3 regions of the Undibacterium sp. Ji49W genome follow, and region 1 is predicted to be linked to each of the others. Evidence: predicted binding sites of a transcription regulator. Region 1 holds the regulator's gene; each other region holds the start of a gene.

Evidence for each region. The regulator sigma-54, encoded in region 1, starts transcription at its own class of promoters, with help from an activator protein. The targets are predictions, from matches to a motif close to TGGCANGNAANCTGCTTT.
Region 2: ACO0LK_RS19540 (ammonium transporter) is a predicted target of sigma-54. The motif match lies at 4,077-4,094, and genes of this name have one in related genera.
Region 3: ACO0LK_RS24720 (ANTAR domain-containing response regulator) is a predicted target of sigma-54. The motif match lies at 3,564-3,581, and genes of this name have one in related genera.

Annotation. Positions count from the first base shown of each region.
Region 1 is NZ_JBMPOW010000011.1:147,681-158,627, forward strand. Features, by position in the region: gene ACO0LK_RS15415 (monovalent cation:proton antiporter-2 (CPA2) family protein) at 1-1,377, opposite strand, end outside; gene ACO0LK_RS15420 (KpsF/GutQ family sugar-phosphate isomerase) at 1,491-2,531, shown strand; gene ACO0LK_RS15425 (KdsC family phosphatase) at 2,531-3,067, shown strand; gene lptC (LPS export ABC transporter periplasmic protein LptC) at 3,064-3,714, shown strand; gene lptA (lipopolysaccharide transport periplasmic protein LptA) at 3,742-4,293, shown strand; gene lptB (LPS export ABC transporter ATP-binding protein) at 4,294-5,046, shown strand; gene ACO0LK_RS15445 (RNA polymerase factor sigma-54) at 5,058-6,545, shown strand; gene hpf (ribosome hibernation-promoting factor, HPF/YfiA family) at 6,655-7,002, shown strand; gene ACO0LK_RS15455 (enoyl-CoA hydratase/isomerase family protein) at 7,669-8,763, shown strand; gene ACO0LK_RS15460 (alpha/beta hydrolase family protein) at 9,534-10,451, opposite strand; gene ACO0LK_RS15465 (ABC transporter ATP-binding protein) at 10,630-10,947, opposite strand, start outside.
Region 2 is NZ_JBMPOW010000016.1:121,314-132,260, reverse strand. Features, by position in the region: gene ACO0LK_RS19560 (aldo/keto reductase) at 89-1,132, opposite strand; gene ACO0LK_RS19555 (quinone-dependent dihydroorotate dehydrogenase) at 1,152-2,198, opposite strand; gene ACO0LK_RS19550 (arginyltransferase) at 2,512-3,243, opposite strand; gene aat (leucyl/phenylalanyl-tRNA--protein transferase) at 3,240-3,956, opposite strand; gene ACO0LK_RS19540 (ammonium transporter) at 4,145-5,347, shown strand; gene ACO0LK_RS19535 (NUDIX hydrolase) at 5,419-5,988, opposite strand; tRNA gene ACO0LK_RS19530 (tRNA-Met) at 6,116-6,192, shown strand; gene ACO0LK_RS19525 (GIY-YIG nuclease family protein) at 6,436-7,203, shown strand; gene ACO0LK_RS19520 (hypothetical protein) at 7,368-7,799, opposite strand; gene ACO0LK_RS19515 (hypothetical protein) at 8,238-8,765, opposite strand; gene ACO0LK_RS19510 (methyl-accepting chemotaxis protein) at 8,870-10,534, opposite strand.
Region 3 is NZ_JBMPOW010000026.1:1,525-12,471, forward strand. Features, by position in the region: gene ACO0LK_RS24705 (ABC transporter ATP-binding protein) at 1-312, opposite strand, end outside; gene ntrB (nitrate ABC transporter permease) at 315-1,217, opposite strand; gene ACO0LK_RS24715 (CmpA/NrtA family ABC transporter substrate-binding protein) at 1,227-2,396, opposite strand; gene ACO0LK_RS24720 (ANTAR domain-containing response regulator) at 2,857-3,492, opposite strand; gene tsaD (tRNA (adenosine(37)-N6)-threonylcarbamoyltransferase complex transferase subunit TsaD) at 3,683-4,711, shown strand; gene ACO0LK_RS24730 (cache domain-containing protein) at 4,751-5,224, opposite strand; gene plsY (glycerol-3-phosphate 1-O-acyltransferase PlsY) at 5,323-5,940, opposite strand; gene ybaK (Cys-tRNA(Pro) deacylase) at 6,028-6,519, opposite strand; gene ACO0LK_RS24745 (S9 family peptidase) at 6,669-8,666, opposite strand; gene ACO0LK_RS24750 (TonB-dependent receptor) at 8,810-10,947, opposite strand, start outside.

The sequences.
Region 1 (10,947 bases):
CACATTGACACCGGCAGCCTGCGCTTCGCGCACGCGGTCCGGATCAAGATCAAGTGCATGATAATCAATATTTTCTTCTGCCAGAATACGCGCCAGGCTCTGGCCACTACGACCAAAACCGGCAATGATCACATGCTTCTTGGTGGTCATGGTGCGGGCAGCAATCTGGGTCAGGGCCAGGGATTGCATCATCCATTCATTGGCCGAGAATTTCATGACGATGACATCCGACTTGGCCAGGATGAATGGGGATATCAGCATGGAAATCACCATCGACGCCAGTATCAATTGCACCAGCAAGGGGTCCACCAGTTGCAAGCCCCCGGCCTGATTCAGCAAGACAAAGCCGAATTCACCGGCCTGCGCCAGACCCAGGCCCGTGCGCAGGGCCACGCTGGTTGAATTGCCAAATACCCTGGCCAATGCAGCGATGAGTATCAGCTTTAACAATACCGGGCCAGACAATAACAACATGACCAGCCAGAAATGTTCAATCACCAGGCGCACATTCAACAGCATGCCGACGGTGATGAAAAACAGCCCCAGCAAGACATCGCGGAAGGGCTTGATATCTTCTTCCACCTGATGCCGGTATTCGGTCTCGGAAATCAGCATACCCGCCACGAACGCACCCAGCGCCATGGAGAGGCCAGCCTTTTCGGTCAGCCAGGCAGCACCCAGGGTGATCAGCAAAAGATTCAGCATGAACAACTCTTGCGAGCGCCGCTTTACCACGATGCTGAACCAGGTACGCATGATTTTTTGCCCGACCACCAGCAGCAACACCAGTACCACAACAGCTTTGCCGCTGGCCAGCGCCAGCGTTTTCACCAGGTCAGGTGATTTGGATGCCAGCGCCGGTACCAGGATCAACAAGGGCACCACGGCCAGATCCTGAAATAACAGCACGCTGATAATTTGCCGCCCGTGCAGGCTTTCCAGCTCCAGCCGTTCTGTGAGCATTTTGGACACAATCGCGGTAGATGACATGGCTAGCGCACCACCCAGCGCAAATGAGGCTTCCCAGCTAATCCTGAACATGGGCGGCAGCCAGCGACTGGCCAGCCAGCCAAACAGCATGCTGGTCAATATGGTCACCAGCACCTGGGCCATGCCCAGGCCAAATACGGCCTTGCGCATGGCCATGAGTTTGGACAGCGAAAATTCCAGCCCTATCGAAAACATCAGGAACACCACGCCGAATTCGGCCAGTTCGTGGGTGACCGCACTTTCTTCCGCCACACCCAGACCATATGGGCCAATTAAAATACCAACTACCAGATAACCCAGCATGGGCGGCAGTTGCAACATGCGGAAGCCGACCACGCCCATCACAGAGGCTGCCAGCAATAATAATGTAGTGTCTAGACCTGTCATGTCTCCTATTATTGCCGATTTATCGCGTCTGAAACCTGCCTTAAGGCAAACAATATTCACTACGTTACAACTGGCAGAGTTCTTGCTTTGCGGATTTCGTTTATACTTCGGGCATGAACGAATTCAATGCCCTATCTTCTCGCGACCATGTTGCACCTGTGCGCACGGCTGAAGCCGCACAGCGCGCCCTGAAACTGGCCTGCGAAACCCTGCAAATCGAAGCCGATGCCCTGCTTGCATTGCAAAAGCGTCTGGGTAACGGCGACGCAGCCGGCTTCACCGAAGCCGTGTATATGTTGTTAGCCTGCCACGGTCGCGTGGTCGTCTCGGGCATAGGCAAGTCTGGTCATATCGCCCGCAAGATCGCTGCGACTTTCGCTTCTACCGGCACGCCGTCCTTTTTCGTCCATCCGGCAGAAGCCGCGCATGGTGATCTTGGCATGGTGACACCACAAGATGTATTTATTGCCATTTCTTATTCTGGTGAAGCATCTGAACTGATGTCCATCCTGCCCATCATCAAGCGCCTGGGTGTCAAACTGATCGCCATGACCGGCAACCCGGAATCCAGTCTGGGCAAGCTGGCCGATGTACACCTGAACCTGCATGTGGCGAAAGAAGCCTGCCCGCTAAACCTGGCACCAACAGCCAGCACCACCGTCACACTGGCGCTGGGTGATGCGCTGGCAGTCGCCGTACTGGATGCACGCGGTTTTCGCGAAGAAGACTTTGCCCGCTCCCACCCTGGTGGTTCACTGGGCCGCCGCCTGCTGACCCACGTCCGCGATGTCATGCGCACCGGCGATGATATCCCGCAGGTGACACCAGATACCGGCCTGAAAACCGCGCTGCTGGAAATTACCAAAAAAGGCATGGCGATGACCGCCGTGGTGGATAAAGACCAGCATATCGTCGGCATCTTCACCGACGGTGACTTGCGCCGCCTGATGGATGGCACACGCGACTTTACCCAGTTACAGATTGCCGAAGTCATGCATGACAAGCCGCGCCGCATACGGCCAGAACAACTGGCGGTAGAAGCGGTAGAAATTATGGAAACCTATCGCATCAACCAGTTGCTGGTGGCCGATGACCAGGGAAAACTGGTCGGTGCCCTGCATATTCATGACCTGACACGGGCCAAGGTAATCTGATGGAAAAAGCAAGACAAGTTGCAGCCGATAATGCCGCCACGATCAAGCTCATGATATTTGACGTGGATGGCATACTCACCGACGGCAGCCTGCATTTCGGCCCGGAAGGTGAAATGATGAAAACCTTCAATGTGCTTGACGGCCAGGGCATCAAGCTGTTGCAGCAGGCCGGCATTGCCACAGCCATCATCAGCGCCAGGCAATCAGCGATTGTCAGCAAGCGTGCCAGCGACCTTGGCATCACCCATGTACGCCAGGGCATACACGACAAGAAATCGGCCTTCCTGCAATTGCTTGCTGAATTGAATCTGCCTGCCGATGTCTGTGGCTTTATCGGCGATGACATCATCGACTTGCCGATACTGACACGTTGCGGTTTTTCTGCCAGCGTACCGAATGCCCATGCAGAAGTCAGGCAAAGAGTGCATTACGTCACCACGGCCAGTGGCGGCAAAGGTGCGGCACGGGAAGTTTGCGACTTCATCCTGCGCGCCCAGGGTAAATATGAAGAGGCTATCGGGGCTTACCTGTCATGAAACAACATATGACCATAGACCGTTTCCGCATCTGGCTGGCAGTCATACTGCTGGGCATGATGACCCTGGGTACCATCTGGGTGATGGAAGTCATACGGCGGAATGCGAATGATGAACAGAACCGTTCATCTGCCCGTTCGGCACCGGATTACTATGTAGAAAAATTCAATTTTATCCGGCTGTCAAATAATGGCAAGGCAAATTACCACATCACTGGTGAACGCCTGATTCATCTGCCGCGCAATGACAATATAGAAATTCAGCGCCCGCAAATCAACAGCTTTGATGTTGATCGCCCGCCTTTGCATCTGCTGGCTGACCTGGCCGTGGTGTCGCAAAAATCCACGGTCACCACGCCCAAGCGTGAACATGATGAAGTACGTCTGTATGACAACGTCAGCATGGAAAGACCCGAAGGCCTGAGCTCACAATTCATGCGCCTGGAAACCAGTTATTTGTTGCTGTTACCCGACGATGATATTGTCAAAACTGACAAGCCTATCACCGTCAAAACAGGAAAAGTGGACACCACCGCCGTAGGTATGGTGGCCAACAACTCCACCCAACATCTGGCGCTGCTAAGTAAGGTACGTATTCACTTGAAAAAACGTGAACGCGAACCAGTTGCCCCTACACCATCCAAATAGAGAAAGCGATATTTGCCAATGAAAAATATGAAATTGATACGCTCCCTTAGCCAATGCCTGGGACTGGCTTGTTTAGCTTTAATCTATACGCCAGCAGGTGCAGAAAAAGCCGACAGTTTCAAGGAGACAACCATCGAGGCCGGTTACTCTGAAAGCGATGGAAAAACCAGCGTGCGCGTCTTGTCCAAAGGCGTACAACTGGTGCGCGGCACCCTGGTCGTCAATTCGGAAAAAGCCGTCGTTACCGAAGCCCCGAACGGTGACCAGTTTGTCGTACTGACTGGTGGCGTCAGCAAAAAAGTCAGCTTCCGGCAAAAACGCGATGGCGGCCCGGACCTGTGGGTAGAAGGTGAAGCGGACCGTGCGGAATACAATCAGACGACAGAAATCGTCAAGTTCATTTCCAAAGCCAAAGTGCGCTACCTGGAAGGCAAGAAGGTCACCCAGGAACAAGAGGGCGAATACCTGTCCTATGACAGTAAAAATGATATCGCCATCGGTACCAATTCAACCACGGGCCAGCATGTAGACGGTGCCGGCCGCGTCAAAATCACCCTGCAACCCAAACAGACCAATTAAATGACTGCCACGCCTAGTACCTTGCTCGTCAAGGGATTGCAAAAACGTTATGGCGCGCGCCAGGTGGTGCGTGACGTATCGCTGGAAGTGAAAAGCGGTGAAGTGGTTGGTTTGCTGGGCCCGAATGGTGCCGGCAAAACCACCTCCTTCTACATGATCGTTGGCCTGGTGCCGTCCGACGCTGGCGATATCACGATTGATGCTGTCAATATCTCACAATTGCCAATACACCAGCGGGCCGTGCTGGGGTTGTCTTACCTGCCACAGGAAGCTTCGGTATTTCGCAAGCTGACGGTAGAAGAAAATATCCGTGCCGTGCTGGAATTGCAAAAAGATGCCAATGGAAAATTTCTTTCCGAGAAATCCATCGTCAAAAGGCTCAATGCCCTGCTGGCCGATTTGCAGATTGAAAAAATCCGGGAAAGTCAGGCACTGTCACTATCAGGCGGCGAACGCCGGCGTGTAGAGATTGCCCGCGCACTGGCCACCAACCCGCGCTTCGTTTTGCTGGATGAACCCTTTGCCGGTGTTGATCCGATCGCCGTGATTGAAATCCAGCGCATTGTGCGTTTCCTCAAGGAACGTGGCATCGGCGTATTGATTACCGATCATAACGTGCGTGAAACTCTGGGCATCTGTGATCATGCCTACATCATCAATCAGGGGGCCGTACTGGCCAGCGGCAAGCCGGATGACATCATACAAAATGAATCCGTGCGGCGCGTCTATCTGGGAGAACATTTCCGGATGTGACGGGAATCATCATGAAACAAAGCCTGCAACTACGCACGTCCCAGCATCTGGCATTAACGCCTCAATTGCAGCAATCCATACGGTTGCTGCAATTGTCCACATTGGAATTGCACCAGGAGCTGGAAACCCTGCTCATAGAAAATCCCATGCTGGAGCGTGTGGATGACCCGCTGGACCACGCAGTACGCCTGCTGGCAGACGGTGCCATCAATACCAGCAGCACAGCAGCAGACGCCGGCATGGAAGCGCCAGCATCCCGCGAAGAAAGCAGCACAGCTACAGAACCTCAGGCTGACGCTGATATCGCCGTCAGCAATGACACAAGCAGCTCCAGCGAAGAAGACTGGGGTTTTGACGACGTGCATCATGGCAGCAAAAGCAGTGACGATGAAGATGGCAGGCCACAACTGGGTGCCGCCCACATTACACTGCGAGAACATTTACAAGAACAAATGCGTCTGAACCTGCGCGAGCCACGTGACCGCGCCCTGGTCGAATTGATGATTGATGCCATCGACAACAATGGCTACCTGACAGAAACCCTGGATGAAATCCATGCCAGCCTGCCACTGGAATTGTGCGTCGAGCCAGAAGAACTGGCATTTGCCCTGAACATGCTGCAAAGCTTTGATCCGGCAGGTGTGGGCGCTCGCACACCATCTGAATGCCTTGCCCTGCAAATCAAGCGCTTGCCTAAAATTGCTTTCGTGACACGCAGACTGGCTTTGCAAATTGTTGAAACGCAACTGACTTTATTTGCACAAAGAGATTTCACCAAACTCAAGAAAATCCTCGACTGCGATGATGAAGATTTGCGCGACGCACAAACCGTCATCCGCCTATGCAAGCCCCGCCCAGGTATCGATTTTGCAGTCGATGAATCGGATTATGTCGTGCCAGATGTCATTGTCAAAAAATCAGCCAATGGCTGGCAAGTCTCGCTGAATCAGGATGTCATGCCCAAATTGCGTGTCAGCAGCATGTATGCCAACATCATGAAACAAAATCGTGGGGAAGGCGGGCTCGGCTCACAGTTGCAAGAGGCACGCTGGCTGATCAAGAATATGCGGCAGCGTTTCGATACCATTTTGCGCGTTGCACAAGCCATAGTTGAAAGACAACGCAATTTTTTCACGCATGGTGCTGTTGCCATGCGCCCCCTTGTTTTGCGCGAAATTGCTGATACACTAGGATTACACGAGAGCACTATCTCGCGTGTAACAACCCAAAAATACATGCTGACCCCCCACGGCATGTTTGAGTTGAAATACTTTTTCGGCAGCCATGTCGCGACGGAAACAGGGGGGGAAGCATCTTCCACCGCGATACGCGCACTCATCAAGCAGTTGATAGGAGCAGAAGACCAGAAAAGCCCACTCTCTGATAGCAAAATTGCAGACATGCTGGGTGAACAGGGCATGGTAATTGCCCGACGGACAGTTGCCAAATACCGTGAAGCCCTCAAAATCCCCCCAGTGAGTTTGCGTAAATCTTTGTAAGCAAGTCCTTGTAATCACGGTTTGAATTGCTATATATGATTTAGCTCAAGGCAATAAGACAGCAATGAGCTTATCGTTACAGCAAGCAACATCACTATAGGAGCACAGTATGAATCTCACCATCAGTGGACATCACGTCGAAGTAACTCCTGCAATTCGTGAATATGTACATACCAAACTAGAACGTATCAGGCGACACTTCGACCAGGTCATTGATATCGCCGTCATCCTGACGGTGGACAAGCTCCGGGAAAAGGAAAAACGACACAAAGCGGACATTAATTTGCATATCAGTGGCAAAGATATCCATGTAGAAAGTCTGGCGCATGATCTGTATGCAGCTATCGATACACTGATAGATAAACTTGATCGTCAGGTCATCAAGCATAAAGACAAGATACAAAACCATCAGCACGACGCCATCAAGCACATACCTGATCCGGCATCGGCTTCATAAGACCCCAGTCCTTACCTTAACAGGGTTGTGGACATCCAAAACAAGGACGCTACAGGCGTCCTTTTTGCTGGATGATAGGTTTTTTGTAGATATCGTTTCTGACATTTCAAATAAATAATTTACTTTTATTGCTGTTTGTAGCATGCGTTGCTCAACAAGCTGCGAGTTAGTTGATTCACGGCATTTTTATTGGCGTCATTCCAGCGTGGGTTTGGCTGGAATCCAGCGGCGTTCTATGTATGCCGTGTCGCCCGTTATATGCCACACTTTGATTAAGACGATCGCCCTCCGTGGACACAAGCCGGGTCTCGGCCCGGCAGCCGAGATACTTTCTTTTGCGTCGCCAAAAGCAAGTATCCAAAGAAAAGGCGACCGCAGACTCGCCCTACGGGTGCTTGCGCTGCGCTTCAGCATAATTTGTGCATCACAAAAAATGGGAATATCCGCAACTCGCTTCGCTCAAACATCGGATCTTCTCTTTCCATTTTCTGTGACGCACAAATTACATCGGCCCAAGCGGTTGAAGATCAACAACAACAACAACAACAACAACAACAAACATCTCGCCCCTGCATCATTTCCTCATAAGCATATACACCCCGTGACGCCCACGTCCGACAAAGCTAAAATAGCAGCTTCATCCTCTACCCTGCATAGTCAACCACCATGAGCCAATTTGTACTCACCTCCGTCAAGAACAACATCGGCTATATCATCCTGGATAGACCCAAAGCACTGAACTCGCTGTCTCTCGATATGGTTAGAGCGCTGACAACGACCTTGCTGGCCTGGCAGGATGATCAAAGCGTGCGGGCAGTATTTATCCATGGCAGCAGTGAAAAGGCATTTTGTGCAGGTGGTGATATCCGCTTCTTTTATGATGTAGGCACCGCAACACCAAAAGGTGATTCTGCCTTGCTGGAAGATTTTTTCACCGAAGAATATGCACTAAATCATTTAATTCATTTCTACCCCAAACCTTATATCGCGCTGATGAATGGGGTCGTCATGGGAGGTGGTATGGGTATCGCCCAGGCAGGCAATGACTGCCGCCTGCGCATCGTCACGGAACGTACCAAAATGGCGATGCCGGAAGTGAATATCGGCCTGTTCCCGGACGTGGGTGGTGGTTACTTCCTATCACGTGCACCGGGACAAATTGGTACTTACATGGGTCTGACCGGTGAAGTCATTAACGCAGCCGATGCGCTGTATGCAGGGCTGGCCGATGTATTTATACCGACATCAAAATTGCCTGCCTTGATGCATCTTCTGGAACAAAATACCGCCACCGATGTACGAGCCGCAATACGCGAATTTGCGGTTCCTTTTGCTGATCAGGCACTCCCCGGCAACAGTAAGCTGGCCGCAAACAGATCAGGCATTGATGCCCTGTTCAGCGGAAACTGTGCAATCGAGATCAGCAACAACTTGCAGCAAGACACATCTGATTTTGCACAACAGGCATTTGCCATCATGCAAAAACGTTCTCCACTATTGATGTCTGTCACGCTGGAACAATTACGGCGCAGCGCCAGCATTACCGTATCCGATTGCCTGCGTATGGAAAGAAACATGGTACGCCACTGTTTCAAACACGGTGAAGTATTGGAAGGTGTGCGTGCGCTGGTGGTAGACAAAGACAATACACCACGCTGGTCACCCACCACGCTGGCAGAGGTGACGACAGAACAGGTGGCAAATTTCTTCATCGAGGTATGGCCTACCCACGCACATCCTTTGCGTTTTTTGCAGGGATAAATTACCCCGCAAAAGCAATTTAACTAAAGGTCGCATTGTCATCGCTTTTGAAGTTGCGGTTGCTTTTGAAGTTGCGGTTGCTTTTGACTTTAGCAGTTCCCATGTGTCGACGCCTTTGATGCAAGGCAGAAAATGGAAAAAGAAGGGCCGATGTTTGAGCGAAGCGAGTTTCGGACCTTCCCATTTTTTGACTGGCAGCAAAGGGAACCCCGCAGGGGCGACGACGCCTGGGTCGCCTTTTTGGCCCACCTTTTTGGCGAAGCAAAAAGGTGGGTAGCCGCCGGTCTACCACCGGCCTGCAATCCAAAATGAACGTCTGTTGGCATTGAAAACCAGATTACTCAAAATACTAGAACTCATTTCATAAATAGGGGTGAGATGCGTTTGCCTCATAACGTGGGCTGGCAAGGCGGACGAGGCAGTCAATAGCGGGTCTATTGACAACGAGTCGAATTATTCACACCTTGCAGTCCAGCACGCGTTATGAGGCAAACCCTTCGGGAGCTGGCCGCATTGACACTTCGCGGGCGCATTGCAGCGTTGTGCCGCTTGCCAAGGCACCAGCCTTGGCTGCGCGTCACGCCTTGCACTGCATCCCGAATCACCTTGCTCGCACTCATCCCTATTTATGAAATGAGTTCTAATAATCTGAAATTAACTCACGCAATAGCCTGCCAAAAACACCACTAGATTCCAGCTAGAAACACGCTGGAATGACGTCGATACAAATAACTTGTTTGAAAATTGTGCCAGTTCGTTACTGATGCCAGCTACTTCAATTCAAACGCTCTCTTCCTCCCCTTAAACCACGCCGCCAAACTCGCAATAAACTCTTGCGCTCCATTTTTATCAGATGTCTTCAAACCATGACTGGCACCTGGAAATTCCACGAACTGAAAATCCTTTTCAGGATGCTTCAGGAAATAATCCCGTAAGGCACGTCCTGACTCTATGGGTACACTGTCATCTTTCTCTCCCATCGCTGCCACCATGGGGATATCCAGCTTTGCATATACGTCCAGTGGATCCGAGAACAAATGTCCGGACCAGTAGACATAGGAATGCCCAAAGAATTCTTTTTCCAGATTATTGCCATCACGTCTGATCTCGTCATAAACCTGCAAAAAATAATCTCTCGAGAAAGGCTTGGCATAAGGTTCTACACCACGATCTGCAAAGATCAGAAATTCTTCACTTTGCTTCAAACCACCACTACCCGCCGTCGCCAGCCAACCGATTTTTTTATTGTCTCTGGCGATATAGGGGGCTATCGCTCCGCCCTCTGAAAATCCCAGTACAGCGATGGAACGTGCGGGCATTTTCTTTAGATCAGGCTCCTCCCCTATAAACTTCAAATGATCGGATAAACGTATTTCAAATTTGTCAGCAGCCAGAAATTCCGACGAACATTTACTGCCGTCAGCCCTTTTTATGACGCCATATTTTTCAAGATAATAGACATTAACCGGTTCAGGATACCGCTCAAAGAACTTGGGTAATCGCGCCGAAAAATCATCACAACCCGAACCACTGACCAATATTATTGCCTGCCCCTGGGTCACTGATGCAGGATCAGAAAAATGGTAATACCGTCTTTCCTTGCCATCAATACTGATATGGTGTTCCTGAAGGGCTGGTGCTGCGATTCCTGAAGTGCAAAAGAAGATCGTCAACGTCAAAATCGACACGCGAAAACAAGAAGAAAGTGAAATCATAAGAATGCACTAAGCGGAAATTTTGATGTTATGCCATTTTTCTGGCGATAGCTGCTTCCACTAAAATAACATAAGCAATGTAAATTTTTTAAGGAATTTCAATAAAAAAATGGAGAGCAAGCTCTCCATTTTTCGGTGAAAACAACATCAATCAATGATGCGCACCACCACCCAGATAAGCCGCCTTCACAGCCGGATCATTTTGCAGATTCGCTGCCGGTCCATGCACCGAGATACGTCCATTTTCCAGCACATAGCCATAATCTGCCACAGCCAGGGCAGCCGCTGCAAATTGCTCCACCAGCAGCATGGTAGTACCCTCCTCTTTCAGGCGCACAATAATGCGGAAGACTTCATCCACCAGTATAGGTGCCAGCCCCATGGAGGGTTCGTCCAGCAAAATGACATCGGGATTAAGCATCACCGCCCTGGCCATGGCCAGCATCTGCTGTTCGCCGCCAGATAAAGT
Region 2 (10,947 bases), on a different contig from region 1:
CCGGATGTGTCGAATTTGCCGAATCTGCCGGACAATTGGCAACAACGCTCCTACTGCCCGGCAGAAAGCTGCTTTACCCTGGCATTATTTATTGGCCGGGATTTTGGAGTTCTTCATGGATCTGGTTGATTCCCGTTATCAGTTCATCATTGAGACTGATTTCGAGAGCATCAATGTTTTCTTTCAACTGGGCCAGATTGGTCGCGCCGATGATGGTGCTGGCGACGAACCAGCGTGAATAGCACCAGGCCAATGCCAACTGGCTGGGTGTCAGGCCGTTGGCACGTGCCAGTTCTGCATAGCGCTTGCTGGCAGCAAACACGCTTGCACGCAGGTAGCGCGGGCTCCAGCTGGGTGGGAACAGGGTCAGGCGACCAGGAGCCTGGGCATTATCCGTATATTTGGCACTGAGTTGACCAAAGGCCAGCGGGCTATAGGCCAGCAAGCCTACTTTTTCACGGTAACAGGTTTCATCCAGGCCCTGTTCAAAAGAACGGTTCACCAGGTTGTAGGCATTCTGTATGCTGGCGATGCGTGGTGCGCCTTGCAGGTCGGCCTGTTTGACAAATTCGCTGACACCCCAGGCACTCTCGTTTGATACGCCAAAAGCACGAATCTTGCCTTCCTTCACCAGCGCATGCAAGACAGCCACGGTATCGGCAATGGCTGTGCAGGGGCGTTCCAGTTCAGGGTTGAACTGTTTTTGACCAAAGATGGGAACATTGCGGCTGGGCCAGTGCAATTGATACAGATCGATATAGTCAGTCTGCAAGCGTTGCAGGCTGGTTTCTACTGCTGCGCGCAGGTTTTTTTCGTTCAGGTCTGTCTCACCATTACGCATCCAGTTCATGCCGCGCGACGGGCCGGCTGCCTTGGTCGCCAGTATGATATCGCTGCGTTTGCCGGATTTTTTCAGCCAACTGCCTATGTATTGTTCTGTCCTGCCCTGGGTTTCGGTGCGTGGCATGACGGGATACATTTCAGCCGTATCGATAAAATTGATACCGCGCTCCAGCGCATAGTCCAGCTGTTCATGTGCCTGTGCTTCGGTATTCTGTTCGCCAAAGGTCATGGTGCCCAGGCAGATTGTGCTTACATTTAACTGGCTGTCGCCTAAAAGTACTTTTTTCATAGTTGCTTTTTATCTCAATTTATTTGTTTAGCCGTATAGCGTCGGCGCATTCCTTAACCAATGCCGGCCCTTGATAAATCAGGCCAGAATACAATTGAACCAGTGCCGCACCCGCCTGCATTTTCGTCACCGCATCAGCGCCAGAGAAAATTCCGCCCACACCAATGATGGGCAATTCATTTCCCAGTTCTGCCTTCAAGGCACGTATGACACGATTGGATGCGTCAAACACCGGTTTGCCTGACAGGCCACCAGTTTCTTCTGCATGCGGCAAGCCTTGCACCGCGTCACGGGTAATCGTGGTGTTGGTGGCGATGACCCCATCGAGCTTGTGGCGCAGCAGGGCTTCGGCAATGGTCTTGATCTGTTCTGCATCAATATCCGGTGCAATTTTAAGCGCAACCGGCACATAGCGCTTGTGCTCGTCCGCCAGACGCAATTGGGCTTCCTTTAATTGTGACAGCAAGGCATCCAGCTCGCTGGCACCCTGCAACTGCCGCAGGTTCTTGGTGTTGGGTGAAGAGATGTTCACCGTCACATAACTGGCATAGGGATAAACCCTGGACAGACAATGCAGATAATCATCGGCTGCGCGTTCTATCGGCGTGTCAGCATTTTTGCCTATGTTTAAACCCAATACGCCTTGCTTGTCTTGATAAAAGCGTGATGCCTGTACGTTGCTGACAAAGGCATCCACACCACCGTTATTGAAACCCATGCGGTTGATGATGGCTTCAGCCTGCGGCAGGCGAAACATGCGCGGCTTGGGATTGCCCGCCTGCGCCCGTGGCGTCACTGTGCCGATTTCAATGGAACCAAAACCCAGCGCTGCCAAGCCGTCAATGTAAGCGCCATCCTTATCCAGACCAGCAGCCAGGCCGACCGGGTTGGGGAAACGTACGCCCATGACCGTGCGTGCATCATCGGCGGGTTTGCTGCCCAGCATGCCACTCAGGCCCAGTTTGCTGGCGCGTTGCAGTGCGGGTAAGGTGAGGTGATGTGCATTTTCCGGGTCCATGGCAAACAGGGCAGGGCGGACCAGAGAATAAAGAAGTTTCGCGGACATGAAATTATGAAGGAAGAAAAGGTGAAAAAATAATGGTGATGCTAATTATGGTATGTTGAAAAATGCATGAGATGGCCTTTATCAATCATATATTGTGCGTGTACATAGCATATTTAGGACTTACGCAAAATTGTCCCAGCAAGGCTATCGCTTTTAGGAAACCTCCCTTGCAGGGGAGGTTCGTTTCGTCGGCAGGCAACATGTTGCCTGAAACCCCGACTACACCGTCAGCGACGAAGACAGTACTTTAGTACAAGGTCTTAGTAAATGCGGGAGCTGCAACGCAACTGGGGCGGTTTTGCGTAAGTCCTGACTACACCTCGCGCAATGTCTGCCAGCGTCCCTGCATTAAGGCATCCAGTGGCCGGAAATTGGTTTTGTAAGCCATCTTGGGGCTGGCCGCAATCCAGTAACCCAGATACACATACGGCAGCTTTAATAGCCGGGTTTGCTCTATCTGCCACAGTACATTGTAGGTACCGTAAGATGCCGACATATCGTCCGGGTCATAAAAGGTGTAGACCGAAGACAGGCCATCAGTCAGCACGTCGATAATGCTGACCATGCGCAAGACCTGCTGCTCATCCCTGAACTCGACCAGACGGGTATTCACCCGGCTTTGCAGCAGGAACTGCGCATACTGGTCACGGCTGTCATGATCCATGCCACCACCGGCATGGCGTTCGCCCTGATAGCGCTGGTATAGTTCGTAATGTTCTTGCGCGTAGCTGAGGCTGGTGACACGCGCAGTCAGCCCGGCATGTTTTTTCCAGGCGCGACGCTGGCTGCGGTTGGTTTCAAATTCCTGCACACGTATGCGTACCGGCGTGCACGCCTGACAGTTATCGCAATGCGGCCTGTAGATGAAAATGCCACTGCGCCGGAAACCACTTTTCACCAGTTCTGAATACGCATCCGCATTGATCAGATGGGCAGGCGTTGCTACCTGCGAGCGCGCCTGCAAGCCTTCCAGATAACTGCAAGGGTAGGGCGCTGTCGCATAAAACTGTATGCTGGCGAAAGGTAGCTCGTTTAGTTGGGTCACAGACTGATCTTGTTGGTGATGGTCCAATTGCTAATGGCTGGCAGGGCGGTGGCATGTTCCAGTCTGCGCAAAAACTCGCTGCGTGCAATCGGTTTTGCGCCCAGAGATGCCAGATGCCCTGTCTCTTGCTGGCAGTCTATCATTTTCACGTCATGTTCACGCAAGAAAAATACCAGATGGGTCAGCGCTATTTTGGATGCGTCGGTAACCCTGGCAAACATGGATTCACCATAGAACATGCGTCCTATGCAAACACCATACGCCCCGCCCACCAGTTCACCATCCAGCCACACCTCTGCCGAATGGGCATACCCCTGTTTGTGCAAATCACAATAACCCGCCACGATGTCTTCAGAAATCCAGGTGCCTTCCCTGTCTTTGCGTGGCGCGGCACAGGCACGCATGACCTGTTCAAAGGCGGTATCAAAGCGTAGCTGCCAGCGGTCATCCTTGCTGACCTGGCGCAGGCGTTTTTTCAGGCTGGCGGATACCTTGAAATCTTGCACTTGTAACACCATACGCGGGTCGGTAGACCACCAGAGTATTGGCTGCCCTTCAGAAAACCACGGGAAAATACCATTTCGGTAGGCATACAGCAGGCGGCTGGCCGATAAATCGGCGCCCGCTGCCAGCAAACCTGCGGCACCGTCTTTCTCTGTCAGCGCCGTGCTGGGGTGAGGGAAGGGGCTATCCGTTTCCAGCCAGGGGATCACGCTGCCATCCCATGGGGATGCACCAAAAAAACGCCATCTTTCGGTGCGCAGAAGTGCAAGAGAAAACCGCTCAAAATTAAATTCTTCATTAAATCAATCACTTATCAATTTGCACCAAATTGGAATGTATTTTGCTTTATCAGTGCGCCACATCCATAAATCTGCACTTTTATTGGGAGACTTTTTGCATGACTGCACAAAATAGTAGCGCCGATGCATTGTTTATCTTGCTGGGCGCCATCATGATTCTAGCAATGCATGCCGGCTTTGCGTTTTTAGAATTAGGCACGGTACGCAAGAAAAACCAGGTCAATGCCCTGGTCAAGATACTTGTTGATTTTGCCGTATCCACCATTGCCTACTTCTTTGTCGGCTATACCGTCGCTTATGGCGTACAGTTTTATTCTGGGGCCGAGGTGCTGGTTGCCAAAAACGGCTTTGAACTGGTCAAATTCTTTTTCCTGCTGACCTTTGCCGCTGCCATACCTGCCATTATCTCAGGTGGTATTGCCGAACGGGCAAAATTCCATCCGCAACTGATTGCTACCGCCTTGCTGGTAGGTATTTTGTATCCCTTCTTTGAAGGCATCGCCTGGAACCAGCGTTTTGGCATACAGGCCTGGCTGAAAGCTGCATTTTCTCAAGAATTTCATGACTTTGCCGGTTCTGTCGTCGTGCATGCCTTTGGTGGCTGGGTTGCCTTGCCCGCCGTCCTGTTATTGGGCGCACGCCGAGGCCGGTATATGAAAAATGGTGCGATTGCCGCCCATCCGCCTTCCAGCATTCCTTTCCTGGCCTTGGGTGCGTGGATACTGACGGTAGGCTGGTTCGGCTTCAACGTCATGAGTGCACAAACGCTGGACAAAATGAATGGACTGGTTGCCATTAATTCCCTCATGGCCATGGTCGGCGGTACGCTGGTAGCGTTCTTGATGGGCAAGAATGACCCCGGCTTCGTCTATAACGGCCCGCTGGCTGGCCTGGTGGCGGTCTGCGCCGGTTCTGACCTTATGCATCCGCTGGGTGCACTGGTCACCGGTGGCATCGCTGGTGCCATCTTTGTCTGGATGTTTACCTGGACCCAGAATAAATGGAAGGTGGACGACGTTTTGGGTGTCTGGCCCCTGCATGGTCTGTGCGGTGCCTGGGGTGGTATCGCCGCCGGTATTTTTGGCATGAAGTCTTTGGGCGGTCTGGGTGGCGTCAGCTTCATGTCGCAACTGCTGGGCACATTGATGGGTATGGCGATTGCTTTTGCTGGCGGCTATGTCATCTATGCCAGCTTGAAGAAACTCATAGGCATACGCCTGGACCCGGAAGAAGAGTTCGAAGGTGCTGATTTGTCCATCCACAAAATCTCATCCACTGCTGAACGCGAAACCAGTTGGTAAGAAATGACGAAAAAAATGGGCGATCAATTCGCCCATTTCTTATTTCTGCCTGCCAATCTCAGGTTTGCTTATCAGCCATGCCGCATGGGCTTGAAAATATCATGCGCATGCAATTCATATTGGCCGCCCTGTTGTACCTGCGCCAGATTGGCAAAGAAAAACTTCAACGTATGTGTCGTGGTAGGGAAGGCGATGTCCTCCCATGGGATCTGTTCTTCAGAGAATAGCGCTACTTCCAGACTCTCTACGCCGGCCGCATAATTCAGGTCAAGCAGCGTGGCGCGATAAAACAGATGGACCTGATGTACATGTGGCACGTTCAGAATCGAAAACAGTTCATGTAACTTGATATTGGCGCCGGCCTCTTCTTCAGTTTCACGCTGCGCCGCCTGTGAAGTAGTCTCATTGTTTTCCATAAAGCCGGCAGGCAGCGTCCAGTAGCCCAGACGCGGCTCAATTGCACGCTTGCACAGCAAGACCTTGGTCACGCCATCTTCTTCCCATACGGGAATAGACCCAACCACCATCTTCGGGTTTTGATAATGGATAGTGCCGCAAGCCGGGCAGACAAAACGTTCACGGGTGTCATCTGCAGGAATTTGCAAGACGACTGGGGACGCACATTCAGAACAGAATTTCATGAGAAAAAGAGTGAAAATTGGCGAATCCTCAGAGTGTAACACCTGTCCGCCCAACTGCTGCAATAGTCCGAATCCCATAAAAGGATTGCGCAGAGCAGCAAAACAATGTATAGTTTCATTCTTCAGACGCGGGGTGGAGCAGTCTGGCAGCTCGTCGGGCTCATAACCCGAAGGTCGTAGGTTCAAATCCTGCCCCCGCAACCAAGTTTTAAGCCCTTGATCAGAAATGATCAAGGGCTTTTTGCTTTGCTGGTTAAAGAGCATTTTATGGCATCATTGTGCTATATGTAATTACTGTTGCAATGTAAATCTTTGCCCATACGTCTTCTCGATTAATTTGAGTCTACTTTTACAATTATTTATCGAGATTAAGATAAAAGAACTATTGATAAAATGAACGCGGCCTTGTCGTTGTGATTATGATCGAGATACTTGAGGGCGTTGCATATGAATAGATTGCTTGAAATTGGTTTTCAAATGTCCGGCCATTGGGAGTTGGATGGCGACAAAATTAACTGTGAACTACTACGTCATTCCAGACAAAAAAACATACTTTACGCCTTTGTTTGTGATGGATTGGTGAAGTATGTTGGCAAGACAGTGCAGCCTCTATTTGCAAGAATGAATGGTTATAAGACTCCGGGCAAGACCCAGTCTACCAACATCAGAAACAATCGGCGCATTAAAGATCTTCTAATTAATGGTGTTGCCGTTGAGATATTTGTGCTTCCCGATAACGGACTTCTTCATTACGGTCAATTTCACTTAAATCTTGCCGCAGCTTTGGAGGATGATTTGATTAAGGTTATTGATCCGGAATGGAATGGCGGCGCAACTGAAAGTGAGATTGATACTCCCCAGCCAAGTAAAGATGGCGAAAGTGAAATCATCAACTCAGCATTACAGGATATTTCTCAAAACATCATTGGAAGCTTTGATTTTGTTCTTCAGCCGACTTACTATAAAACGGGATTTTTTAATGTGCGTATTGCTGTTCAACAGCAATTTGGTGGTGATGGCGAAGTGATTGAAATTTTCCTTGGCGATAGCTTGTTACCTGTACTCGGTAGTATTAACCGCAAAGCAAATTTAAATAATACTCCACGAATTATGGGGGGCGCAGCTGTAAGGGACTGGTTTATTTCCAATACTGATGAGATGTCTATTATTCGTCTAGACGTGTTCTCTCCAACATCAATTCGTTTGCGATCTTAAATTGTGTTGCGCAGTGAGCGCTATAGTCGATGTGCGATTGCTGCAATGTAATCGCACTCATATCCATCAACCAAATCTCAAAGAGATCATATTCGTTGGTCATGTCATTCTTGGTCGTTATATCTTACTTTTTTTGAAGGGAGCGGGGTCATGTAGGGAGCTAGTTAATTGCTCCGCGACTGAAAAATTAATAAATCATCCTCTGGGATCATAAGAACGTAGATATCATTGCCGTTTTTGAGTCTTAGGTCAAAAGCGCGAGGCAGTTTGTAAATTTTAAATATAAAGTCATAAAATTGCTTCATATCTAAGTGAATCCAATCGGGAAAGTCACCATTTGGAAGCGGGAAAGAAACAGAAACCTCTTCAAACTTAGAGAATTGTATAAATTTTTCCGCGAGTTCAAAGGAGTGCTTTACCAAGACGTAATCGTAAGCTTTTGATATAAATATTAGATTCTTTGGCGATGCCGTGGGCGATAGTTTTCGAATATCATTATTCACTACCCAAGTGAAACTATCCTTTTCAACGTCAAAAAAGTCCGCAAGAAAAGTGTCATTTTCTGCCCGCTGAATTCTGGCTTTTAATTCTGCCAATTTTTTTCAAGTAAAGTAGATTCTTTCATTTTTTCCGTTTAGGGGCTGTGATGTCAGGTCTCTTAAGCAAATATTCTAAGTCATTGATTTAAAAGAGTGAATTCTAGTGTTTGCTTCGGCGCGATTTTCGGCAGCGAGCCGATTACGACGCTGATATTCATACATTTTTATCCTTGCGCACGATTTCCTTTCGTTAAACGTCGATACGCTGGCTACTAAATTGGAGCGGCATGAGTGATTTTTACACATAGCATTTAATAGTGAGCAGGAGACTGGTTGCGTGCCAGTCTCATCGTTGCATGGGGGGGGGTGCGTGGTCAGGTCTGACATTCGTAGATTTCCAACCCGGCGGGCGATTACGCGCCGCTAATCGCCCCTTGTATTATCGCTACGCGCTGGATCTATCATAAATAGATTACAACCCCGTTTTGCTGTGCCTTACGTGGTTGCCCACATAAGTCCGTTGCTCCTTGTTTGTGGATTCCCACGCGGCCCGCTAATTTCACTAAAATTGATTGCTGATGCTCGTTGAGTAAGGGGAAGTACTATTTGAAAACAAGATGATGTTTCTACGGCGTTCATGAATGACGACATTTCTTGCTTATCCCAGCAGTCAAATGTGGTGACGGGTGATTTGAGTTGAAATATTTCCGGACCCGCATTGTACCCAATAGACATACGCAATTTATAGCAGAGCTCCCAGGCGCCAATATACGAGGCTTCGTCGGTGGGGAAGCGAAGTATGCGATTGATACCAAACTCATAGAGCATTCCCCGATCTCTATTCACCAATTCAAAATAAGCTACCAAGCCGTCACCCTGGGATGGCCTTACATCATCAACTGATTCAACTGTCCAATGTTCTGATGCTAGAAGTAGAAGGTCTCTTGCATTCAGCGATTTGAGTTGTTTATCTTTTGTGCGTAAAAAGCGACGTAGAGATTTTTCTAATTCGGTTGCAAGCATGTCTATATTTTGTGTTGTTGTAACTCTGTGGATAATAGAATAAGGCTGACATGCGCAATCAAAATAGTCTGAACAAAATGTCGTGGTCGCGTAATTAACCCACCCTACACATCCTTCATCGCAGCCGTAACCTGCAAGGTGCGGCCTCGTGCGCGGAATACTTGCGTCGCCGCTTTGGCACGTGAAGCGATGTTGGATAATGTGCTTTGGTCTGGCTGGTCTGATATCCCTGTTTTGAAAATGCTGACGACATCGGATTGTTTCTTTGCCTGACCCTGCATGGATTCTGCTGCTGCGGCAACCTGTTCTACCAGGGCTGAATTTTGTTGTGTGGCGTTGTCCATTTCGACGATGGCCTGGTTGATTTGTTCTATGCCTGCGGTTTGTTCGGCACTGGCAGAGCTGATCTGGGCCATGATGTCGGTCACTTTTTTGACACTGGAAACCACTTCATCCATCGTCACACCAGCTTCATCTACAAGCTGGCTGCCGATGCCGACTTTTTCTACGGAAGTGTCAATCAGGATTTTGATTTCTTTTGCAGCGGTTGCTGATCGTTGCGCCAGATTGCGGACTTCCGATGCGACGACTGCAAAACCGCGTCCCTGTTCGCCAGCGCGTGCGGCTTCTACGGCGGCATTTAATGCCAGGATATTGGTCTGGAAGGCGATGCCATCAATGACGCTGATTATATCCACTACCTTTTTGGATGATTCGGTGATTGATGACATGGTTTCTACTACGCGGGAAACGACTTTGCCGCCTTTGATGGCGACATCCGATGCATTTTGTGCCAGCAGGTTTGCCTCGCGTGCATTGTCAGAATTCTGTTTGACAGTACTGGTCAGTTCTTCCATGGAAGAGGCGGTCTCTTCCAGTGCGCTGGCTTGTTGCTCGGTGCGGGCAGACAGGTCTTGATTTCCGGTGGCGATTTGTGTCGATGCAGTGGCAATCATTTCTGTACCACCACGGACCTGGCTGACGATGCCGATCAAATTCTCATTCATGTGTTCGAGCGCACGGAACAGGGAGCCGATTTCATCTTTGCCGCTAACGTCAATGGTACTGGTCAAATCGCCGTCGGCAACGGTTTTTGCGATGTGCACCGCGGCGTTAATCGGGGTAACAATACGGCGTGTGATGGACCAGGCAATGGCCATGCTGAGCAAGGTTGCCAGAATGCCGACTGCCATGATCAGTTGATTGGCTGATTCTGCAGTTGTCTTGGTTTCTTTGGCAGATTCTGCCATTAACTCTTCCTGGAATCGGATCAGGTTTTCCATTGCACTCAGATAGGCGAGCTGTTTGGGGCGTACTTCCTTGAAGAGTAAATCCTTGGCCTCGTCTCTTTTGCCTTCAGTGACCAGTTGTATCATTTTTTCCCGACCGGGCGTGTATTGTGCCCGTTGCTCCACGGCTAGTCTGAGCAATTCTTTGGCCTGGGGATTTTTTATGGCGGCCGATAGTTTGTCGATTTCAGCAGTGATTTCCAGTGAAGATTTGTGGATGCTGTCTATCTCTTTTTTTATTTCAGCATCATCACTCATCAGCAGTATATTGCGCAGATTGCGTGCCTGTAGGTTCACGTTCTTGATTGCGTCATTCAAGATGTAAATTTTTTGGTAGCGATCGTTGACGGTAAGATCTATTTCGCTGTTCAACAAGCTGAGGCGTGAAATCGCGATGACGACCACAATAACCAGTAGAAAGATAACGGCAAAAAAGCCTAAATACAGCCGCTGACTAATTTTAAGATTTACGATATTCATTTTTAATAACCTCTTGAAGACTGGCTTGGTGAGCGGAGTTTGTTAAAAAACTGAATACAGCGAACATGATTCACCGGCTATGACGACTTTCAAAAACTGATACTCGCTGAATGTTTATTGTGTTGAGCAAGAGATGCGCTCAAATTCCTTCATTTTTCTTATTGCAGGCAGTAATGAGGCTGGTAACGTGGATTATATTGAATGTTGATTGTGTTATTTGCAATTTAAATGTATTTTACACATCGACGAATGATAAAGTCCATGTGAAAGATTCGTTTTGTGTGAAAAAGATACCCCTGGTTAATTATTTTGCTTGCAGGAAGCGAAGATTGGTACGTGCAAAACTGCCGGTTTTTTATCTTGGCAGAAGGTGTTTGTTATAGGGGGCATGCGCGAACTACTTCCTGAGACAT
Region 3 (10,947 bases), on a different contig from region 1:
CAAAAACACATTTTCATAACAGGTCAGCCACGGCAACAAGGAGTGATTTTGAAACACCACGCCGCGTTCCGGCGACGGGCCGGAAATTTCGCGGTTAGCGCAAATCAGTGTACCTGAAGTGGCATTGGTTAAACCGGCGATCAGGTTCAGTAAAGTTGACTTGCCGCAGCCGGAGTGACCGATAAGGGTAATGAATTCACCCTTGGCGACATTCAGATTAATATCACGCAGGGCATGAAAATTACCTTTGCGGGTATGGAATACCATTTCAACCTGGCTGACTGCGATGTACTTGCTATCGATTTCGTTCATGATCATGTCCCCACATCTTCATAAGTAAAGGCGCGTGCAATTGCCACCAGGATTTGTTCAAGTATCAAGCCCACCAAACCGATCACCACGATGGCGATAATGATGTGCGGTACATTCAGGTTATTCCATTCATCCCAGACCCAGAAACCGATACCGACACCACCAGTCAGCATTTCTGCGGCGACGATGACCAGCCAGGCCGTGCCTATCGCCAGGCGCACACCCGTCAGCATATAAGGCAATACAGACGGCAGTAAAATCTTGGTGACGATTTTCCATTCAGACAAGTTGAGTACCCTGGCCACGTTCATATAGTCTTGCGGCACACGCTGCACACCGATTGCGGTATTGATGATCATGGGCCAGATCGAGCAGATAAAAATTGACCAGATCGCTGCCGGATGGGCAGACTTGAATACCAGCAAACCGATCGGCAACCAGGCCAGCGGCGATACCGGCTTCAGCAGGCTGATGATGGGATTGAACATGCCTGACAAAAACTTGAAACGTCCAATCAGAAAACCCATTGGAATACCTACAGCCGCCGCCAATCCAAAGCCCACAGCCACCCGTTTCAGGGAGGCATAGATATTCCAGCCTATGCCCTGGTCATTGGGTCCTTTTTGATAAAAAGGATCTGAGAATATATTGATGGCTTCCTGCAAGGTCACCCAGGGCGAAGGAAATGCACTGTTCTTGACCGCGATAATTTCCCAGATCAGTATCAGCATGCCTATGCCGAATAGCGGCGGCAGTACACTCAGAAAGAATGGGCGAAATGAACGCTGCTTCTTTGCAGTTGGATTTTTCACTGGTTTCACCTTTGCCGGTTTTAGTTCGACGACTGCCGATTCGGTTTTTTCCACAGCCGGCTCTTGCATTGCGCCATGTACCAAGGTATTCATTGCGACTCCTTAAGCCTTGATTTTGAAGGAGGCTGCATAGGCAGCCGGATTTTTACCATCCCAGACCGTACCATCCATGAACTTGCTGCTGCGCATGACGTCTTTGGGAACAGATACTTTGGCCATGGCCGCGCCATCCTTGTACACGTCAATGCGATTGACTGCTTTGGCAACCGCCAGATAATCAGGATCTGTCTTCAGCAAACCCCAGCGTTTATGTTGCGTCAGGAACCACATACCATCAGACAGATAAGGGAAGTTCACCGCACCGTCATTGAAGAATTTCATGTAGTTAGGATCATCCCAGGTCTTACCCAGACCATTTTGATAGCGGCCCAAAATACGCTGGTTGATGACATCGACTGAAGTATTGACATAAGACTTGTCAGCGATGGTTTCGGCCATCTTGCTCTTGTTGGACAGCGAAGCATCAATCCAGCGACTGGCTTCGAGTATCGCAGCAACCATGGCGCGCGCCGTGTTCGGATATTTCTGTACGAATTCGGAGGTAGTACCCAATACTTTTTCCGGATGGTCTTTCCAGATATCCTGCGTTGTTGCTGCAGTGATGCCGATACCATCTGCAATCGCCCTGTGGTTCCAGGGTTCACCCACGCAATACCCGTCCATATTACCGACACGCATATTGGCGACCATCTGTGGTGGTGGCACGGTAATGACCTTGGCATCTTTCATCGGGTTGATGCCATGTGCTGCCAGCCAGTAGTACAGCCACATGGCATGAGTGCCGGTAGGGAAAGTCTGTGCAAAAGTATATTCGCGCTTGTCGGTCTGCATGAGCTTGGCCAGACCCGCACCATCTACCGCACCCTTTTCAGCCAGTTTTTTGGATAGCGTGATCGCCTGACCATTATTATTCAATGTCATCAACACCGACATGTCTTTCTTGTTGCCCCCCACACCCAGTTGCACGCCATACAGCAAGCCATACAAGACATGGGCGGCATCAAGTTCACCATTCACCAGCTTGTCGCGCACGCTGGCCCAGGAAGATTCTTTGGTGGGGATAATCTTGATGCCGTATTTTTTGTCGAAACCCAGGACAGAGGCCATCACCACCGATGCGCAATCCGTCAGTGGAATAAAGCCGATATGCACTTCTTCTTTTTCTGGCTTGTCTGACCCTGCGGCCCAGACACCACCTGTACTCAGACCCATGATGCCAGCTCCCGTTGCCAATGCAGCGCTTTGCAATAAACTGCGACGTTTGAAATTCGGTTCATGATCTTCCTGCTTGTTGATATCAATGATGAGAGATTTCTTGTTCGATTCCTGATTCGACATGTCTGCACTCCAGCCTGAGAAAGTTTTTCTGCAACGAAAAAAGGTGTCATTCCACGTGGTAAAAACCAGTAGAAAGACACCTTTGTCTAATGAGGTGACCGCCGTTAGTCAGTCTCATTTATTGTTTAGCGCCAGCGTTAGCACTTTCTCTTTCTTTAGCAATTGCCGTGCCAGACCTGATTCAGTGGATTTGTCTTATGAGACGGCTCTAACGATACAAAGCCAACAAGGCCAAGACCTTATTTCGCACCGGAATGACGCAGCGCACCAATTACACGCACAAACTTGGACTCCAATCCCCTGCACCCTATATTCCGCATGAAGGAGACATTTCCTAGCCACCAAGCAAATCGGCGACATCCAGCATGCGTTGTGCCAGATCAACCAGCTTCAGATTCTTTTCCATGGCTTGCTTGCGCATTCTTTGATAAGCCTCGTTTTCCGACAACTGATGCCTTTCCATCAACAAACCCTTGGCACGCTCTATGGTCTTGCGTTCAACCAGCTTGGCCTTGGTATCTGACAATTCGCTGCGCAACTTCTGGTCCGCGTTAAAGCGAGCCATAGCCACATCCAGCACAGGCTTGATACGGTCCGACTGCAAGCCGGCGACGACGTAGGCCGACACACCGGCTTCCATGGCGGCGGCCATGTTCGACTGATTGCCGTCCTCAGTAAATAATACGATGGGGCGAGGGGCGTCACGGGTCACCATGACCATATGTTCAAGAACATCACGCGAATCAGATTCGGCATCAATGATGATCATGTCCGGCTGCAATTGCGCTACCCGTTCACTCATATACATATCACCGGGAATCACGGCAATGATGTTATACCCTGCCTGCAGCAGCCCTATACGCAGGGCGCGCGAACGCGCCAGTTGCGCCTGCGCGTCTTCATGCAACTCATCCTCGGTCTGTATGACCGTATTCACCACCACGATACGCAAGCTGGGTGAAACAGACATTGTCGCATTAACACTATTCTGTTTGGTGCGCATAGATAGGCCATGGCAGATATAATCTCGGTATGCGTTCTTTAGCAAGATTCGCACCAATCCGCCACATTATTTAAGTAAAAGCATCATTTCCTGTCATTCACCGGCCCACTCCCGGCAGTTCGGACAAGGCTGTGCTCTGCGCAATTTAGAAATTAACATGATAGTTCTTGGAGTTGAATCTTCCTGCGATGAAACCGGCCTGGCCCTGTACGACACTGAACAGGGTCTGCTTGCCCATGCTCTGCATTCACAAATCGCCATGCATCAGGAGTACGGCGGTGTCGTGCCAGAACTGGCGTCGCGCGACCACATCCGGCGCGCCCTGCCCTTGCTGACGGAAGTATTGAGCAAATCCGGCCTGGAAAAACAGCAGATCGATGCGATTGCCTACACCCAGGGGCCTGGTCTGGCTGGTGCCTTGCTGGTAGGTGCTTCTGTCGCCTGTGGACTGGGCCTGGCGCTGGACAAACCGGTATTGGGCGTACATCACCTGGAAGGCCATTTGCTGTCGCCCTTGCTGGCCAGCAAACCACCAGAATTTCCTTTCATTGCCTTGCTGGTGTCAGGTGGACATACCCAATTGATGCGGGTTGACGGTGTGGGCCGCTATCAATTACTGGGGGAAACACTGGACGATGCTGCCGGCGAAGCCTTTGACAAGTCTGCCAAATTGCTGGGGCTGTCTTACCCTGGCGGCCCCGCCATTTCACGCATGGCAGAATTTGGTGATCCTGCTGCCTATAAATTCCCGCGCCCGATGCTGCATTCCAAAGATTTGAATTTCAGTTTTTCAGGTTTGAAAACGGCCGTTCTGACCGTAGTCAAAAACCATCCTGCGAATATTTGCGAACAGGACAAAGCCAATATCGCCCGTGGCTTTGTCGATGCCATTGTGGATGTGTTAACAGCTAAATGCGTGACGGCCATACGCGAGAGCGGTTTGAAGCGCCTGGTGATAGCTGGCGGTGTCGGTGCCAACCAGCAATTGCGCGCATCCCTGAATGCCGCCGCGCAGAAACGTCGCTTTCAGGTCTACTACCCTGAACTGGAATTCTGCACCGATAATGGTGCGATGATTGCCTTTGCCGGAGCCATGCGGCTCAAAAAAAATCCCGCGCTGGCAACACGGGAATATGGTTTCAATGTGCGGCCACGCTGGCCTTTGCAAGAATTACTGGAAGCCTGACTGGTGGCTCAGCCGGGTCAGACTTGGCCCGGGCAACTCTTATTTGTAGATACCGCAACCGACTATCACGCCTTCAAATTTTTCCACATACATGGATTTGGGCTCGATCTGCTTGGTGGTTGGATTGACAAATTTATAGTCTTGCCAGCCCTTGCCCTTGGCCTTGACCATTTCCAGCCGTTCGCGGATAAAAAATTTACCGTCGACGTCGGTCAGGTCTATCATGTCCTTACCTACCATCTTGGGGTTCAAATGCGCGACATTTTTACCCTTCACGTCGTACACGACTACGTATAAATCCCTGTCCTGATACTGGCCATCGCGTTTGTTGATTTCAGCAATGGTGGCTTCAATACCATTTTTTTTCATGGCATCAATCGCTTTCTGTACCATGGCTTTTGCTTCGTTGGCGGTACCATGTTCCGCAGCATGTACCGGCAAGTTCATTACTATCAGTACAAAGCTGAACAGGAGAAAATTCAGGAACCGCAAACGGTATGCACTCGCAATCATTTCCAGCTCCTTGGCATTAAATCGGCATTAATTTCTATATTGTAAAATTCAGCATAATTAACAACCTGAAAAAAATCTAGCACTATTTGCCAAATTACTTACTTTTTAACACTTTCTTTCTTGCTTCCTAAACGGCTTTCCTTACCATTCATTAAATTCGCGATGTTCTGGCTGTGGCGATAAATCAGCAAACCGCTCATCACAAAAACAGCCAGTAATTTGACATCAGGGCCAAACAGGAAGCCGTAATACAGAGGTGCGAAGATGGCCGCGATCAAGGCAGCCAGGGAAGAATAACGGAAGGCGAATGCCACAATCATCCAGGTAGCCAGTGTCGCCACACCCAACCAGATATTAATACCGATCAGGACACCAGCGGCAGTTGCCACGCCTTTGCCGCCGACAAACTTGAAAAACACCGGCCATAAATGGCCCAGAAATACCGCGATCGCCACCAGTGCAACGCTGCCATCATCCAGTCCAAACTGGCTTGCATACGTGCTGGCCAGCCAGACTGCCAGCCAGCCCTTGACCGCATCCCCCAGCAAGGTCAGCACTGCTGCTGCCTTGTTACCACTGCGTAAAACATTGGTTGCACCGGGGTTTTTTGACCCATACGTGCGCGGGTCCGCCAGGCCAAACAATTTGCTGACAACCACAGCAAACGACAATGAGCCGATCAGGTAGGCGGCAATGGCTGCCAGTATTGTATTCATCTTATTCCTTATTCTTCATGGAGAAAAATTCCCCGCAAGTATATGCCAGCAGCCAGTGCATCTGGTAAAAACCGGTACCCAGGCTGATTACTCTTCCAGGGCGCAATCGACCGGACGGGCTTGAAGCAAGCTTTCCAGCAAACCCGGTGCAATACCGACCAGGTAACCGCGCTGGCCGCCATTGATATAAATCTTTGTCAAAGCCAGTATGCTGCGCTCTACATACACAGGCATGGCCTTTTTAGTGCCGAAGGGTGAAGTACCACCAACCAGATAGCCAGAATGCTTTTGTGCATTCTCTGGCTTGCAGGGCTCTACCGATTTGCAGCCTATCTGCCTTGCCAGATTTTTGGTTGACACCTTCCTGTCGCCATGCATGAGTACGATTAAAGGTTTGGCAGCTTCATCCTGCATTACCAGGGTTTTCACGACAGCGTGTTCGTCTACCCCCAGCTCGCGCGCAGACACCGCTGTGCCGCCATGCTCTTCATAGGCATATGGATGCTCAGAGAATTCCGCCTTGTGTCTGCGCAAAAACTGGGTTGCCTGGGTGACTGAAACATGTTCTTTCTTGGCCAAAATTACACTCTCAAAAACAGGATTGGTGAAATATGCTGGTGCAAATTATAGCGTTCGATGGCCAACTTGCATAATTTGCGCCCCAATTCCCGAGGAATAAAAAAACCGACAGACAAAGCTGTCGGTTATTGATTTTAATACCGGCCTTTTTATTTTTTGGCTGCGGGAGAATTGTCGCCAATATATTTGTCTATAAAACGCAGGACAGCTTCGCCCCATTTGATGTTGTTGCTCTCTTTCGCCCAGCCATGGCCCTCACCGGTGAATACCATCCATTCCACCGTATTACCTTGCGCCAGCAGCTTGTCGCGCATTTTTTCACCATGGATCAGCGGAACCCTGACGTCTTCACTGCCATAGGCCATCAAGACCGGTGCCTTGATCTTGCTGGCATTTTCTATCGCTGACACTTTATGGAAATAGGCATCGTCGGTCTTAGGGTCACCATGCATTTTCGCGCCTATATTGTCCATGACGGGGCCCGACATATCTGACCAGTTAACCGTGAACAGCATTTTGACATCGGTCACACCGACCCAGTTGATACCGCACTTATACAGGTCAGGGTCTTTCACCAAACCGTACATGGTGGCATAACCACCATAGCTGGCACCGATGATACAGACACGATTCTTGTCAACGATACCCTGTTTGACCAGATTTTCCACACCATCCGTCACGTCATCCTGCATGGACAGGCCCCATTGCTTCCAGCCAGCGGTATGATGTTTCCAGCCAAAGCCGGTCGACATGCGAAATTGCGGCTGCAAAACTGCATAGCCGCGCGATGCCAGCATTTGCGTAATGGGGTCATAGCCATGGTGATCACGGGCATGCGGCCCACCATGAACATATGCCACCAGAGGCAGGTTTTTCGCTGGCATTCCTTCGGGCAGGGTCAGGTAAGCCGGAATATTCAATCCGTCGCGTGCTGTGTAATTGATGACTTTCTGCGCTGATAATTTCTTGCCTTCAAATTCAGGCTTGGCGACGTACACAAGTTCCAGCACTTTTTTCTCAGTGTCATAAAAGTAAACGGAACCAGCATTGTTGTCACCACGCACCGTCACCACGACATTTTTCCCACTCCACTGAAAGGAAACCTCTTGCCCGGGAAAACTTGCCCGCAAAGTTGCATCCAGTTTGGCATAGTCGTCATCGAAGTGGATCATTTCTGGCAACATGCCGTCTACGCTGACACCAATGATCTTTTTACGGAGGCCGTCTAATGCCAAATTTGATACGTCTACATCAGGATGATCTGCCACCATCTCACCCACGGTTTTTTTGGCGAAGTCCCATATATATACGGCCGTTTTGTCACGGCCATTGAAGCGGCCTGCCACCAGCAGAGTCTTATTGTCAAAATCAAAGCCCAGTGGTTGCAATTCCTTGCCCTCATCCCAATAAGCCACATGAATGGCTTTCCACGGATCGCTCTCGGCATCACGGTAATACACCACCTGTTTGATACGCTTATTATCAGGATCGACACCGTTGGACACTGCAACTCGTATCACATTGTTATGGTCAAGTAGCCATTCACTAACCTTACCGGGATTATCAAAGGTCAGCAACCTGGTCCGGCCCGTGACAGTATCAAGGCGCAATACATCCGAAGCCCCTAATTGAGCATCCCTGCCGCGGTGGTTGTTGACAACAATCAAGTCATTGCTGCCATCCAAAACGCGTGCCAACACGGAAAGCGGTTTGTAAGCGATATTGCCACCACGTGCTTCTTTTCTGGTCGGCACCAGTTTTCGGAAAGCGGAGCCATCACTATTGACGGCGAACAAGCCACCACCATCATTATCTTCCAAGACAACATCGCTGCCTCGACTCACACTAAATACCAGGCGTTTGTCATTTACCCAGCGCGGAGCAATGATGTCATATTCTGCATCCGCAGCAATCACTTTGGGCTGGCGCGAATCAAGGCTGATGATGGCCAGCACGAAACGGCCATTGCGTGGCGTCAGTACTGCCATGCTCTGGCCATCAGGTGACAAGACCGGGCGACCGCTGAATTGTGCTTTTTTAAAAAAATCTGCCACCGGTATGGATTTGTCTGCGCTCGCTGGCAGGCTCACTACCGCAGCCACCGATAACATACCGGCTATTACAGTCCTGAAAAATTGTTTCTTCACTATTTATCTCCCTCAGAAGAATCTGTTCTTGTTACTCTTTTTTATGTCTCTATATCACCATGCATCAGAAAACTGGCTGATAAAAAAATGCCGGAATTCAGTATGTACTAACCTGAGATTCCGGCACTGATCAGCTCATGGAATTACTTGAATTTGTAATCCACTGTGATCTGGAAGTAACGCCCCACTACATCATGCAGGCTGGTGATGGCAGCAATGGCTTGTGTAGACGTGGCGCTTGGTGCAAACGGAGGCATGCGGTCCAGCACGTTTCTGATGGCAAAGCTCAACTTCAGATTCTTCATCAGGCCAGAATAGCTGCCACCCAGGTTGAAAGTGGTAAAGGATGGAATGTCCTTGCACAGATTTGCATAACCCTGGGTTTCAAATACGCATGGCTGGGTGAAGTCGGCATTCGACGACATATGACCGATATGCACGGCATCCAGAGATGCCTTCCATGCGGCTTTTTCCCATGTTATGCCTGCTGTTGCCTGTACCCGCGGCTGATTACGGGAGCCAGCATATTCAATGGCTTCTGCTTCTGGAGAAGGTGCAGACTTATACGAATGGTTGTAAGTGACCCTGAGGTTAGGATTGATACGTCCATATTCGCCCAGATTGAAATTGGCGTTAACATCCATATCCAAACCACGCACCTGAGTGGTTGCCACGTTAGTCAGCAACAACCTGAGGTTGGTGATTTCACCCGCAGTCGCACCAGCGGCCTTGTCGGCTGCACTCAAAGGATCACGCGTAATGACTGCCGCCGGATTACCGGCGTAACGACCGGGATTAGCCAATACCGTGGTCAGATCAAATGTAGAAATTTCATCCTTGCGTTTGATCTGCCAGAAATCCAGACTGGCATTCAACCACGTGGCTGGTTCCCACACCAGACCCAGGGTGAAACTGTCTGCCGTTTCTGGCTTCAGATTCGGGTTGGAACCGCTTTCATAGGAGCTACTCCATTGGCAACCATTCTTGAATTTATCGTTGCAACGTTCAGGATCACGATAAGACAGGAAAGCCTTCAGAATCTGGGTGGAGTTTTCTACCAGCGTCGGCGCACGGAAACCGGTTGCATACGTACCACGTACCAGCAGTGTCGGATGGAGATTCCATTTCAAACCCACTTTTGGTGTCGTCGAATTACCATAGTCGGAATAACGGTCATAACGTCCGGCAATCTGGCCTTCCAGGGTCTTGAAAATAGGTACCGACAATTCAGCGTAGGTGGATGCGATATTACGGCCACGCGTATAACCCGGTTGCGATTGTGCCCTGTGGTACAAAGCGCCATCAATGGACAATTGCGAAGGATTGACTTCCAGGGTTTCCCGACGTGCTTCAGCACCAATAGCGATGGATAAAGGGCCGGCTGGCAACTGCATCAATTCGCCCGAGACTTTGGCATCCCACATATACATGCCAGATTTAAAATTGTCCGAAGAATCAGTCACAATTTTTTTGTACAGGTCAGCATTTTGTGCAGAGCTGCCAAACAGGAAAGTACCGCTGTTGTAGGCGGCAATAAAGGGCACTGACAAGAGGCCGGCAGTGGCCTTGGATTCGACCTTGCTGGTGTTATACATCAGCGCGGACTCCCAATCCCAGTTTGAATAGTTGCCTTTCAGGCCTGCCAGATAACGACCGAAATCGGTAGTGTTTTCCAAGCCTTGCCCAGGAAAATCTTTCAGGGATGCGCGCACACGCACGGTGCCGTTACCGCCCGCCAGTGTCTTGCCGGTAACCGGATCGATCAACTCTTTAGGATATTGTGGATGGGTAATCGGCAAAGCACCGGTATCCAAACCATTTTGGCCAGCAAACCAGTGTGGCAAACCGGTGACGATCGCTTTGTTCTGGTTGTACATGATTTCGGCAAATGCACTCGTATCGGCATTGATTTGCCACGTACCACGGCTAATTAAACCCACACGGTCTGTCTTGCCGCCAGAGTTCACCGATGCATCTTTCAGGTCATCGAATACGCAGGCGGTTCCCAGCGTGCCGGCACCGAAGAAGGTATCGGCAGGAACCAGGCTATTGGCAGGGCAATTCTTGTCCAGGCTACGGGAAACGAACTTGCCGGTGGCCTTGTCAGTCCAGTAAATATTGCCAGGAAACGTGTACAGGGAACGGTTGTCTTTATAACCGTAAGGACGCAGATCTTCTGTGCTCAGGTAATCATCGCGCTTGCTGATGAACATGGGTTTGCGCTGACGGATATCCAATGTGGCATACACATTGTAGTGATCTTCAACCAGGCTACCAAAAC